3 regions of the Streptomyces sp. NBC_00094 genome follow, and region 3 is predicted to be linked to each of the others. Evidence: riboswitches for the same ligand, from Rfam matches in the RefSeq annotation. Region 3 holds a riboswitch; each other region holds the start of a gene.

Region 1 (4,015 bases), 3.4 Mb from region 3:
CTCGCCCCACACCTGACGAACCATCAGGAAGGTCGGCGTCGAGTCAGCATCAGTACCGCCCGGAACCGCCCCCAGCAGTCACGAACCGCCAAGATCGACAATTCACACCACATGCTCTGACCTGCAAAAACCCTTGCTCAGCGGCTCGCCTGCGAATCTCATCAGGAGGTACCCATGAGGATGCTCATCAATGTTCCGGAGACCGTCGTGTCCGACGCGTTGCGCGGGATGGCCGCCGCCCATCCCGAGCTGACCGTGGACGTCGAGCGGCGGATCGTCCTGCGACGGGACGCGCCCGTGGCCGGGAAGGTGGCGCTGGTCTCCGGGGGTGGGTCCGGGCACGAGCCGTTGCACGGGGGGTTCGTGGGGCCCGGGATGCTCTCGGCCGCGTGTCCCGGGGAGGTGTTCACCTCGCCCGTGCCCGATCAGATGGTGCGGGCAGCGGCGGCGGTCGACAGCGGTGCCGGGGTGTTGTTCGTCGTCAAGAACTACACCGGTGACGTGCTCAACTTCGAGATGGCGGCGGAGCTCGCCGAGGACGAGGGCATCCAGGTCGCGAAGGTCCTGGTCGACGACGACGTGGCGGTGACGGACAGTCTGTACACGGCGGGGCGGCGCGGAACCGGGGGCACCCTGTTCGTGGAGAAGATCGCGGGGGCGGCCGCCGAGGAGGGCGCCCCGCTGGAGCGGGTGGAGGCGATCGCCCGGCGGGTGAACGAGCGGTGCCGGTCCTTCGGTGTGGCGCTGAGTGCCTGTACGACCCCTGCCAAGGGCAGCCCCACCTTCGCCCTCCCGGACGGTGAGCTGGAGTTGGGCGTGGGGATCCACGGCGAGCCGGGCCGTGAGCGGCGCGCCATGATGACCTCGCGGGAGATCGCGGACTACGCCGTCGATCTCGTGGTCGAGGAGCTCCGCCCCTCGGGTCCGGTGCTCGTGCTGGTCAACGGGATGGGCGGGACCCCCCTCCTGGAGCTGTACGGCTTCAACGCCGAGGTGCAGCGCGTGCTGGGCGAGCGCCGGGTCCCGGTGGCCCGGACGCTCGTCGGGAACTACGTGACCTCGCTCGACATGGCCGGCTGTTCGGTGACCCTGTGCGAGGTCGACGAGGAGCTGTTGCGGCTGTGGGACGCGCCCGTACGGACTCCCGCGCTGCGGTGGGGTCGGTGAGACGACGGATGCCGGAGGGGAGCGACATGGGCGAGACGTTCGGCGCGGAGTTCCTGGTGCGCTGGCTGGAGGCGACGGCCGGTGCCGTCGACCGTGAGGCCGACCGGCTCACCGAGCTGGACTCCGCGATCGGGGACGCCGACCACGGGGCCAATCTGAAGCGCGGGTTCGCCGCCGTGACGGAGCTGCTGGCGAAGGAGCCGCCGGCGACGCCGGGCGCGGTGCTCGTCGCCGCCGGGCGGCAGCTGATCTCCACGGTGGGCGGGGCTTCGGGGCCGCTGTACGGGACGCTGCTGCGTCGCACCGGGAAGGCGCTCGGCGAGGACGCGTACGTCGGCAGGGAGCGGCTGGCGGAGGCCTTCGCCGCCGGTGTGGCCGCCGTGTCGCAGTTGGGCGGCGCCCAGGTCGGCGACAAGACGATGCTGGACGCGCTCGTCCCGGCCGTGGAGGCGCTGCGGAGCTCGTTCGGGGCGGCGCGCGCGGCGGCCGAGGAGGGCGCCCTCGCGACCGTACCCCTCCAGGCCCGCAAGGGCAGGGCGAGTTATCTCGGGGAGCGGTCGATCGGGCACCAGGATCCGGGGGCGACCTCGTCGGCGCTGCTGTTCGCGGAGCTCGACGGGACGGCCCGGGCGGAGGGGGTCTCGTGAGTGCGGCGCAGGTCGGCATCGTGCTGGTCTCGCACAGCGCGGCGGTCGCGGCCTCGGTGGCCGCGCTCGCCCAGGGGCTCGCGGGCGGCGGCGGGACGGCGCCGATCCTGCCGGCGGGCGGGCTCCCCGACGGCGGCCTGGGGACGAGCGCCGAGCTGATCACCGCGGCGGCGAAGGCCGTCGACCGCGGTGCCGGGGTGGCGCTCCTGGTCGACCTGGGCAGCGCGGTGCTGACCGTGAAGGTGCTGCTCGCCGAGGGGGACGAACTGCCCGAGGGGTCCCGTCTGGTCGACGCGCCGTTCGTCGAGGGCGCGGTCGCCGCGCTGGTCACGGCGAGCGCCGGCGGGGATCTCGACGCGGTGGCCGCCGCGGCCTCGGAGGCGTACGCCTACCGCAAGGAGTGAGCGCGGGCGATCCGGCGGGCGGGGTGGTGGCCGTCGCCCGCCGACACGCGTCGCGTTCGGTGCGGTCGCGGGCCTGACGGCACCACTCCGCGCTACCGCCCGGGAACGCCGCGTTGTGATGTACCTGGTCAACGCACTAGTGTCGCAGGGCCTTGGTGTACGGGAAACCGGTGCGGTACCGGTGCGGCCCTCGCCACTGTGATCGGGAGTTCCGGCTCCACACCCGGGGGAGACACCCTCGGGCAAGCCACTGGACCGATGCGGGAGACCGCCGCGGTGTGGGAAGGCGGAGCCGGGGCGTATGACCGTCAGCCAGGAGACCGGCCAGGGTGCGTTGTCCATCCACGAGGTGCTGGAGAGGGTCTCCCGACCATGCATATAGCCGAGGGGTATCTGCCCCCCGCACACGCCGCCGCCTGGGGTGTCGCGGCCGCTCCGTTCATCGTCCACGGGGTCCGCGCGCTCACCCGCGAGGTGCGGTCCAACCCCGAGTCCACCCTGCTGCTCGGCGCCTCCGGCGCCTTCACGTTCGTCCTGTCCGCGCTCAAGCTCCCCTCGGTGACGGGCAGTTGCTCGCACCCGACGGGTACGGGTCTCGGCGCGATCCTCTTCCGGCCGCCGATCATGGCGGTCCTGGGCACGATCACCCTGCTCTTCCAGGCCCTGTTGCTCGCCCACGGCGGGCTGACCACGCTCGGCGCGAACGCCTTCTCGATGGCGATCGTCGGTCCGTGGGCCGGGTACGGGACCTATCTGCTGGTCCGCCGGTTCGGCGCGCCGCTGATGGTCGCCGTCTTCTTCGGCGCGTTCGTCGCCGATCTCTCCACCTACTGCGTCACGAGCGTGCAGCTCGCACTCGCCTTCCCGGACCAGGGCAGCGGCGTGATGGGGGCCCTGGCCAAGTTCGGCGGCATCTTCGCCGTCACCCAGATCCCCCTGGCGGTGAGCGAGGGCCTGCTCACCGTGCTCGTGATGCGACTGCTCACGCAGTCCAGCAAGGGCGAACTGACCCGGCTGGGTGTCCTGGGGCGGACGGCCACGAAGCGACGCGAGGAGGCGACGGCGCGATGAGCCTCACCGTCAGCCGGAACACGAAGATCAACGCCCTGCTGCTGCTCGTCGTCGCCGCACTCGCCGTGCTGCCGCTCGCGCTGGGGCTCGGCGACCACAAGGAGGAGCCCTTCACCGGGGCGGACGCGGAGGCGGAGACCGCCATCACGGAACTCCGACCGGACTACGAACCGTGGTTCAGCCCCTTGTACGAGCCGCCGTCCGGGGAGATCGAGTCGGCGCTCTTCGCCCTCCAGGCCGCGCTGGGCGCCGGCGTCCTCGCGTACTACTTCGGCGTGCGGCGCGGACGCCGACAGGGCGAGGCCCGCGCCGTGGCGTCGGCTGCTGCCCCCGGGACGGATGTCCCGAAGGCAGCCGGTGCATCGGACACCTCGACGGCCGCCAGTGGAGCGCGTACCTCGACGGCCGCCGGTGAAGCTGATCCCTCGACGGCCGCCCGTGAAGCTGATCCCTCGACGGCCGCCCGTGAATCGGGCGCCTCGGCGGCCGCCGGTGCCCCGGGCGCCTCGGGCGCCCCTGGGAGCGCCTCGTCCAGCGCCTCCCCCGTCAGTGGCAAGGACGCGTAGCCGACCATGCTGCCGATCGACGCGGCGGCGCACAGCAGTCGCTGGCGCCGCCGCCATCCCGCCGAGAAAGCCCTGCTCGGCTTCGGTCTGACACTGTGCGCGGTCTGTCTGCCGCCGTGGCCGGGTGCTGTGCTCGTCGCGGCGGCCACCCTCACGGTGC
Region 2 (4,015 bases), 1.5 Mb from region 3:
CTGGTCCAGGAACGGGGTGCGGGCGGCGGCCATGTCGATCAGACCGCGCTGCGGGATCTCCCACGCCGTGCGGTACAGCTCGCGCACCTCGGCCGGGATCCAGGTGAAGCCCGCCACCGAGCCGCTGGCGTCGCGCAGCGCGTCCCGGGTCTGGGCGTCCCACACGCCGAGCCGCTTCAGCTCGTCGACCAGGTACGAGTTGACCTGGAGGAACTCGCCCGACAGCGTCTCGCGCTTGAAGAGGTTGGAGACCTGCGGCTCGATGCACTCGTAGACGCCGGCGATCGAGGCGATGGTCGCCGTCGGCGCGATCGCCAGGAGCAGGCTGTTGCGCATGCCGACCGCGGCGATCCGCTCGCGCAGGGCCGCCCAGCGCTCCGGCCAGTTCAGCTCGACGTCGTAGTGGTCCGGGTGCAGGACACCGCGGGCCGTACGGGTCTTCTCCCAGGCCGGGAGCGGGCCGCTGCGCTCGGCGAGGTCGGCGGAGGCCTCGTACGCGGCGAGCATGATCCGCTCCGCGATACGGGTGGACAGCGCGCGCGCCTCGGGGGAGTCGAAGGGCAGCTTCAGCTGGAAGAAGACGTCCTGGAGGCCCATCGCGCCCAGGCCCACCGGCCGCCAGCGGGCGTTGGAACGCCCGGCCTGCTCGGTCGGGTAGAAGTTGATGTCGACGACCCGGTCGAGGAAGGTGACGGCCGTACGGACGGTCGCGTCGAGCCGCTCCCAGTCGATGTCCCCGCCGACCACGAACGAACCCAGGTTCACCGAACCGAGGTTGCAGACGGCCGTCTCGCCGTCGTTCGTGACCTCGATGATCTCGGTGCACAGGTTCGAGGAGTGGACGACCGTGCCGGGCTCGGCGGTCTGGTTGGCCGTCCGGTTCGAGGCGTCCTTGAAGGTCATCCAGCCGTTGCCGGTCTGGGCCAGGGTCCGCATCATCCGGCCGTAGAGGTCGCGGGCCGGCATCGTCTTGCGGGCCAGGCCCTTGGCCTCGGCGGCGCGGTAGGCCGCGTCGAACTCCTCGCCCCACAGGTCGACGAGCTCGGGCACGTCCGCCGGGGAGAAGAGCGACCACTTGGCGTCGGCGTTGACCCGGCGCATGAACTCGTCCGGGATCCAGTGCGCCAGGTTGAGGTTGTGCGTACGGCGCTGGTCCTCGCCCGTGTTGTCGCGGAGCTCCAGGAACTCCTCGATGTCCGCGTGCCAGGTCTCCAGGTAGACGGCGGCGGCGCCCTTGCGTCGGCCGCCCTGGTTCACGGCGGCGACGGAGGCGTCGAGGGTCTTGAGGAACGGGACGATGCCGTTGGAGTGCCCGTTGGTGCCCCGGATCAGCGAACCGCGCGCGCGGATGCGGGAGTAGGAGAGCCCGATGCCGCCGGCGTGCTTGGAGAGGCGCGCGACCTGGTGGTAGCGGTCGTAGATGGAGTCCAGCTCGTCCTGCGGGGAGTCGAGGAGGTAGCAGGAGGACATCTGCGGGTGGCGGGTGCCGGAGTTGAACAGCGTGGGGGAGGACGGCAGGTAGTCCAGACGGCTCATCAGGCCGTACAGCGCGCCGACCTCGTCGAGCGCGCGGACGCTCTCGTCCTCGGCCAGGCCGCAGGCCACGCGCAGCATGAAGTGCTGCGGGGTCTCGATCACCTTGCGGGTGATCGGGTGACGCAGCAGGTAGCGCGAGAAGAGGGTGCGCAGACCGAAGTAGCCGAAGCGGTCGTCGGCGGCGCCGTCGACGGTCGCGTCGAGCCGGTCCGCGTGCAGCGCCACGAAGTCGGCGGTGCGGTCGGCGATCAGGCCCTCGCGGTGGCCGACGGCCACGGAGGCCGAGAAGGAGACCGCGCCCTGGCCGGCCGCCTCGTCGGCGATCGTGATCGTCAGGAGCCGGGCCGCGAGCCGGGAGTAGGCCGGGTCCTCGGAGATGAGCCCCGCGGCCGCCTCGGTGGCCAGCTCGCGCAGTTCCGCCTCGTCCGCCGTGGCGCTGCGGCCGCGGAGGGCGGCGGCGGCGACCTTGCCGGGGTCGGTGTCGGGGAGGTCGGCGGTGAGATCGGTCAGGGTCCGCAGCAGCACGGTGCCGGGTCCGTCGCTCTCGATCGCCGTGGCCGGATCGGCGGGCGCGATGGTCACGTGGGGGCTCTCCCTCGCTCGGCTCGGGGCCGCGGCGGGGGAAGGCGGGCAGGCGGCCGTCCGTACGCCGGACGCGCCGCGTCCACCGGCCCACTCCGCGAGGCCCGGACGTCAGTGACACCCGGAACGGACGGACCGGGCGCGCTGTCGGCAGGTCCTCGGACTCACCTCGTACGCGCGTATGGGTACGAAGCACACCGTTGCGGGACAGTTCCGGATTCGCGCCGGATTTCCCTGCGTCGACAGCGAGGTCGAGCATACATGTGGGGGGCGCCGCTCATCGCACCCCCCACATGTTGTGTCGTCCCGTGGGTCAGAACTCCAGGGCGTACGTCCGCAGACTGTGCCCGGGAACCGGATCCCAGTCCCGCTCGGGGGTGCGCACGAAGCCCATCCGCTCGTAGATCCGGTGCGCCGCGACCATCTTCGGGTCCGTGGAGAGCACGAGCCGCGCGCAGCCCGGCAGAGCCCGCGCCCGGTCCGCGCAGAAGCGTACGAGCGCCTCTCCGACGCCCCTGCCGCGGGCCTTCGGGGAGACCACCAGCATCCGGAACTCGGCCTCGCCGGCGACGGCGATGTCCGCCCAGGTGGTGGCGCCGGGGGCGAAGGTCACCCCGCCGATGATCCCGTCCTCCGCGTCGACGGCGACGAGCACCTCGGCCTCGCGGGCCCGCCGGGCCGTGTCCCGGAGCACGTCCAGGTAGAAGTCGTCGGCCCCGTGCAGCAGCAGCCCGTCGTTCAGGTAGGTCAGCCCGGTGAGTTCGCCGAGCTCCTCGTACTCCTCGGGCCGTACCGCCCTGATCGTGAAGTCCATGGGAGCAGTCTGCCTCGGGGCACGGGAAAGGGGCCCGGGATTTCCTGTCGGAGATCCCGGGCCCCTTCCTGCAGGTCGTACGGTCAGTGCACTCCGGCGTCGACCTTCGGGGCCTCCTTGCGGGCCGGAGCGTCGCCCGCGTCGGCCGTGTAGTCCTCGGGGGAGGTCTCGTCGACGCCCTCGGGGGCCTTGACGGCCTTGAGGACGAAGGTCAGGACGACCGTGACGACGAGGTTGAGGACGAAGGCGGTGAGGCCGATGTAGCCGATCTCGCCGATACCCGGGATCTCGGCGGAGGATCCGCCGAAGTGCTTCTGCGTCGGGCTGGCGACGCCGTACGCGGCGACCGTGCCGTAGACCATGCCGACGGCCCAGCCGGCGAGCAGCGCCCAGCGGTGGAACCAGCGGGTGAAGAGGCCGCCGACCAGCGCCGGGAAGGTCTGGAGGATCCAGATGCCGCCGAGCAGCTGGAAGTTGATCGCGACCGTCTTGTCCATGGTGAGGACGAAGGCGAGCGCGCCGACCTTCACCAGCAGCGAGACGAGCTTGGAGACCTTGGTCTCCTGGGCCGGGGTCGCGTCGGGCTTGATGAAGTCCTTGTAGATGTTGCGGGTGAAGAGGTTGGCCGCGGCGATCGACATGATCGCGGCCGGGACGAGCGCGCCGATGCCGATCGCGGCGAAGGCGACGCCCGCGAACCAGTCCGGGAACATGGTCTCGAAGAGCTGCGGGATGGCGAGCTGGCCGTTCTTGACCTGGATCCCGGCGGCGATCGCCATGAAGCCGAGCAGCGCGAGCAGGCCCAGCATCAGCGAGTACAGCGGCAGGATCGTGGTGTTGCGGCGGATCACCTCACGGCTGCGCGAGGACAGCGTCGCCGTGATCGAGTGCGGGTACATGAAGAGCGCGAGCGCCGAGCCGAGCGCCAGCGTCGCGTACGTCCACTGGCCCGCCTCGCCGGGGACCAGCGTGCCGCGCGGCTTGCCGGTCGCCGGGTTGGTCTGCGCGTAGGCCTCGCCGGCCTTGGCGAAGATCTCGTCGAAGCCGCCGAGCTTGATCGGGATGTAGATGATCGCCACGGCG
Region 3 (4,015 bases):
GGCCAGAACGTAGAGGGAGGCGGGGCCGATCGGGCCGGGGGTGAGGGAGGCGGGGCCGATCGGGCCGGGGGGCGTGGGAGTGAGGGGCCCGGGGGCGAGGGGCCCGGGAGTGAGGGGCGTGCCCTCGGGAAGTTCCCGGTCCGGTACGGGCTCCGCCGCGATCCCCGCGCGGGCGAGCGCGCCCGCCACGTCCGGGGCGCACCCCTCCGGCAGTTCCCGCATCCGCCAGGCCCCGTTCCCGGCCTCGCCGGCGGCGGCCAGGAAGGCTCCGGCGGCGGCGAGCGCGGCCGGGGGCGCGTCGTCCCCGCCGACCCGGAAGGCCTGCCCGCCGACGTGCAGGAGCGCGGAACCCGGCTCCACTGCGACCAAGGTCACATCTCCGCCGAGTCCCGCCACGTCTCCGCGCCCGTCGTCGAGGACGAAGAGGAATCGGCCGGAAAGCGCCGCCGCCCAGGGCTCGGCGCACAGCAGGCCGTCCAGGTCACGGGCCCACAACTGGACCTCGGGGCCGCCGAGTCCGTCGAGGCCGGCGGCGGGCGAGACCACGATGTTGCGGACGCGTTCGTGCGTGGGGGAGGGCAGCAGGCCCGCTTCCGTGAGGAGCGCGGCGAGCTCCGTGCCGCAGCCCTCGGTGAGGCCGCGCAGCTCGGCGTTCCCCCGGGAGGTGAGGCTGATCCGCCCGTCGCCGAGGGACTCCGCCGCGTACGCCAGCGTCTCGACCTGGCGAGCCGTCAGGCGCCCTGCGGGCAGCCGGAGTCGGGCCAGTCGGCCGTCGTCGGCGGCGTGCAGGCGCAGCGCCCCGGGGCAGGCGTCGCCACGGTCCCGAATGCGAGCTTCGTCCCGTTCGGGCGTCGTGGGTGGGGTGGGCGGCATGGCGGCGAGCATACCCACGGGGAACCGGCCCACCACCGGGTGTGATCCGGCCGACTCGACGGCCCGCCCCGCCCCGCGACGGCACGATCTAGGATGCAGATCGGCATGGGGTCCCAGGACCCCGGGGAGGAAGCCCGGTGAGAATCCGGCGCGGTCCCGCCACTGTGAGCCGCCCCGGGCTGTGCGCAAGCACGATCCCGGGACCGGTGAGTCAGGAACTCCCTTCCCCAAGCTCTCGGCTTCGCTCGAGCAGGGGAGGCCCCAACCCACACGACCACCCGGGGCGCGGACAACCCCGAGGAAGGGCCTGCGCACGCCATGCTTCTGCTGCTGTCGCACTCCGACACCGACCTGCTCAGCGCCCGTGCGGCGAACGCCGCCTCGGCCGGCGGACCGGTCGAGTACCGCTTCGCCAACCCCTCCCGGCTGCCCCTCGCCGAACTGCCCGGCCTCCTCGACGGCGTCGAGCTCGTCGTCGTCCGCCTCCTCGGCGGCCTCCGCTCCTGGGAGGAGGGCCTGGACGCGATCCGCGCCGCCGGGAAGCCGGTCGTCGTGCTCAGCGGCGAACAGGCCCCCGACGCCCAGCTGATGGAGACCTCGACCGTCCCCGTCGGCGTCGCCACCGAGGCGCACGCCTACCTCGCGCACGGCGGCCCCGCCAACCTGGCGCAGCTGGCCCGCTTCCTCTCCGACACGGTCCTCCTCACCGGCCACGGCTTCGAGGCCCCGGCCGCCGCCCCCACCTGGGGCCCGCTGGAGCGCACCCCGGGACGCACGGACGGCCCGACCATCGCGGTGCTCTACTACCGCGCCCACCACATGAGCGGGAACACCGCCTTCGTGGACACCCTCTGCGCGGCGATCGAGAACGCCGGCGCGCAGGCGCTCCCGCTGTACGTGGCGTCCCTGCGGGCCCCCGAGCCCGAGCTGCTCGACCGGCTCCGTACCGCCGACGCGATCGTCACGACCGTCCTCGCCGCGGGCGGCACCAAGCCCGCCGAGGCGCAGGCCGGCGGCGACGAGGAGGCCTGGGACGCGGGCGCGCTCGCCGGGCTCGACGTGCCGATCCTGCAGGCGCTGTGCCTGACCGGTTCGCGCGCGAACTGGGAGGAGAACGACGAGGGCCTGTCGCCGCTGGACGCGGCGAGCCAGGTCGCCGTGCCCGAGTTCGACGGCCGGCTCATCACCGTCCCCTTCTCCTTCAAGGAGATCGACGCGGACGGCCTGCCCGCGTACGTCGCGGACGCCGAGCGCGCGGCCCGCGTCGCCGGGATCGCCGTGCGCCACGCGCGCCTGCGTCACATCCCGAACGCCGAGAAGAAGCTGGCGCTCGTCCTCTCCGCGTACCCGACGAAGCACTCCCGCATCGGCAACGCCGTCGGTCTGGACACGCCCGCCTCCGCCGTCTCCCTCCTGCGGCGACTGATCGCGGAGGGATACGACTTCGGTCCCGCCGAGGAGCTGCCCGGTCTGGTCTCCGGCGACGGCGACGAGCTGATCTACGCCCTCATCGAGGCCGGCGGCCACGACCAGGACTGGCTGACCGAGGAGCAGCTGGCCCGCAACCCGGTCCGCATCCCGGCCGCCGACTACAAGCGCTGGTACGCCGAACTCCCCGCCGAGCTGCGTGAGTCCGTCGAGGAGCACTGGGGCCCGGCGCCCGGCGAGATGTTCCTGGACCGGTCGCGCAACCCGGAGGGCGACATCGTGCTCGCCGCCCTGCGCCGCGGGAACCTGTTGGTCCTCATCCAGCCGCCGCGCGGCTTCGGCGAGAACCCGATCGCGATCTACCACGACCCCGATCTGCCGCCGTCCCACCACTACCTGGCCGCCTACCGCTGGATCGCCGCCCGCTCCGAGGACGGCGGCTTCGGCGCCGACGCCATGGTCCACCTGGGCAAGCACGGCAACCTGGAGTGGCTGCCCGGCAAGAACGCCGGTCTGTCCGCGGCCTGCGGCCCGGACGCGGCCCTCGGTGACATCCCCCTGATCTACCCCTTCCTCGTCAACGACCCGGGCGAGGGCACGCAGGCCAAGCGGCGCGTCCACGCGACCCTCGTCGACCACCTGGTGCCGCCGATGGCGCGCGCCGAGTCGTACGGCGACATCGCGCGCCTGGAGCAGCTCCTCGACGAGTACGCGCAGATCTCGTCCATGGACCCGGGCAAGCTGCCCGCGATCCGTGCCCAGATCTGGACGCTGATCCAGGCCGCCAAGCTCGACCACGACCTGGGACTCGAGGACCGTCCGGAGGACGACGGCTTCGACGACTTCCTGCTGCACGTCGACGGCTGGCTGTGCGAGATCAAGGACGCGCAGATCAGGGACGGCCTGCACGTCCTCGGCGGGGCGCCGGAGGGCGAGGCCCGGGTCAACCTGGTCCTCTCCATCCTGCGCGCCCGGCAGATCTGGGGCGGTACGCAGGCGCTGCCGGGCCTGCGCGAGGCGCTGGGCCTGGACGAGTCGGCCATGGACCGGGCCAGGACCGACGACATCGAGGAGCGCGCCCGCCGGGTGGTCGAGGCCATGGAGGCCGTCGGCTGGTCCGTGGACGCGATCACGGACGCCGCCGTACTGGGCCTGGGCGCCCCGCCGATGGGCGGCACGGCGTACGGGATCCAGCTGGAGTCCGTGAAGACGGTCCTCCGCTTCGCCTGCGAGCAGGTCGTGCCGCGGCTCGCCGGCACCACCGACGAGCTGACCCACGCCGTGCACGCCCTGAACGGCGGCTTCGTCCCGGCGGGCCCGTCCGGCTCCCCGCTCCGCGGCCTGGTCAACGTCCTTCCGACGGGCCGGAACTTCTACTCGGTCGACCCGAAGGCCGTGCCGTCCCGGCTCGCCTGGGAGACGGGCCAGGCGCTCGCCGACTCGCTCCTGGAGCGCTACCGCACCGACAACGGCGAGTGGCCGACCTCCGTGGGCCTCTCCCTGTGGGGGACGAGCGCGATGCGGACCGCCGGCGACGACGTGGCCGAGGCGCTGGCCCTGCTCGGCGTCCGCCCGCTCTGGGACGACGCCTCCCGCCGGGTGAACGGCCTGGAGCCGATCCCGCTGGCGGAGCTCGGCCGTCCCCGCGTGGACGTGACCCTCCGCATCTCCGGCTTCTTCCGGGACGCGTTCCCGCACGTCATCGGCCTCCTCG

Evidence for each region. A riboswitch is a leader RNA that binds a small molecule or an ion and turns the genes downstream of it on or off. The one in region 3 is predicted to bind cobalamin.
Region 1: linked by a shared signal. The riboswitch ahead of OG580_RS02345 (energy-coupling factor ABC transporter permease) and the one ahead of cobN (cobaltochelatase subunit CobN) in region 3 are both predicted to bind cobalamin.
Region 2: linked by a shared signal. The riboswitch ahead of OG580_RS24190 (ribonucleoside-diphosphate reductase subunit alpha) and the one ahead of cobN (cobaltochelatase subunit CobN) in region 3 are both predicted to bind cobalamin.

What each region holds. Positions count from the first base shown of each region.
Region 1 covers NZ_JAPEMB010000001.1:510,143-514,157, forward strand. Annotated here, with positions in the region: gene dhaK (dihydroxyacetone kinase subunit DhaK) at 175-1,167, shown strand; gene dhaL (dihydroxyacetone kinase subunit DhaL) at 1,194-1,814, shown strand; gene OG580_RS02340 (PTS-dependent dihydroxyacetone kinase phosphotransferase subunit DhaM) at 1,811-2,218, shown strand; cobalamin riboswitch at 2,329-2,562, shown strand; gene OG580_RS02345 (energy-coupling factor ABC transporter permease) at 2,591-3,289, shown strand; gene OG580_RS02350 (energy-coupling factor ABC transporter substrate-binding protein) at 3,286-3,855, shown strand; gene cbiQ (cobalt ECF transporter T component CbiQ) at 3,862-4,015, shown strand, end outside.
Region 2 covers NZ_JAPEMB010000001.1:5,416,803-5,420,817, forward strand. Annotated here, with positions in the region: gene OG580_RS24190 (ribonucleoside-diphosphate reductase subunit alpha) at 1-2,118, opposite strand, end outside; cobalamin riboswitch at 2,250-2,394, opposite strand; gene OG580_RS24195 (GNAT family N-acetyltransferase) at 2,432-2,932, opposite strand; gene mctP (monocarboxylate uptake permease MctP) at 3,016-4,015, opposite strand, start outside.
Region 3 covers NZ_JAPEMB010000001.1:3,904,907-3,908,921, reverse strand. Annotated here, with positions in the region: gene OG580_RS17120 (cobalamin biosynthesis protein CobG) at 1-885, opposite strand, end outside; cobalamin riboswitch at 964-1,113, shown strand; gene cobN (cobaltochelatase subunit CobN) at 1,192-4,015, shown strand, end outside.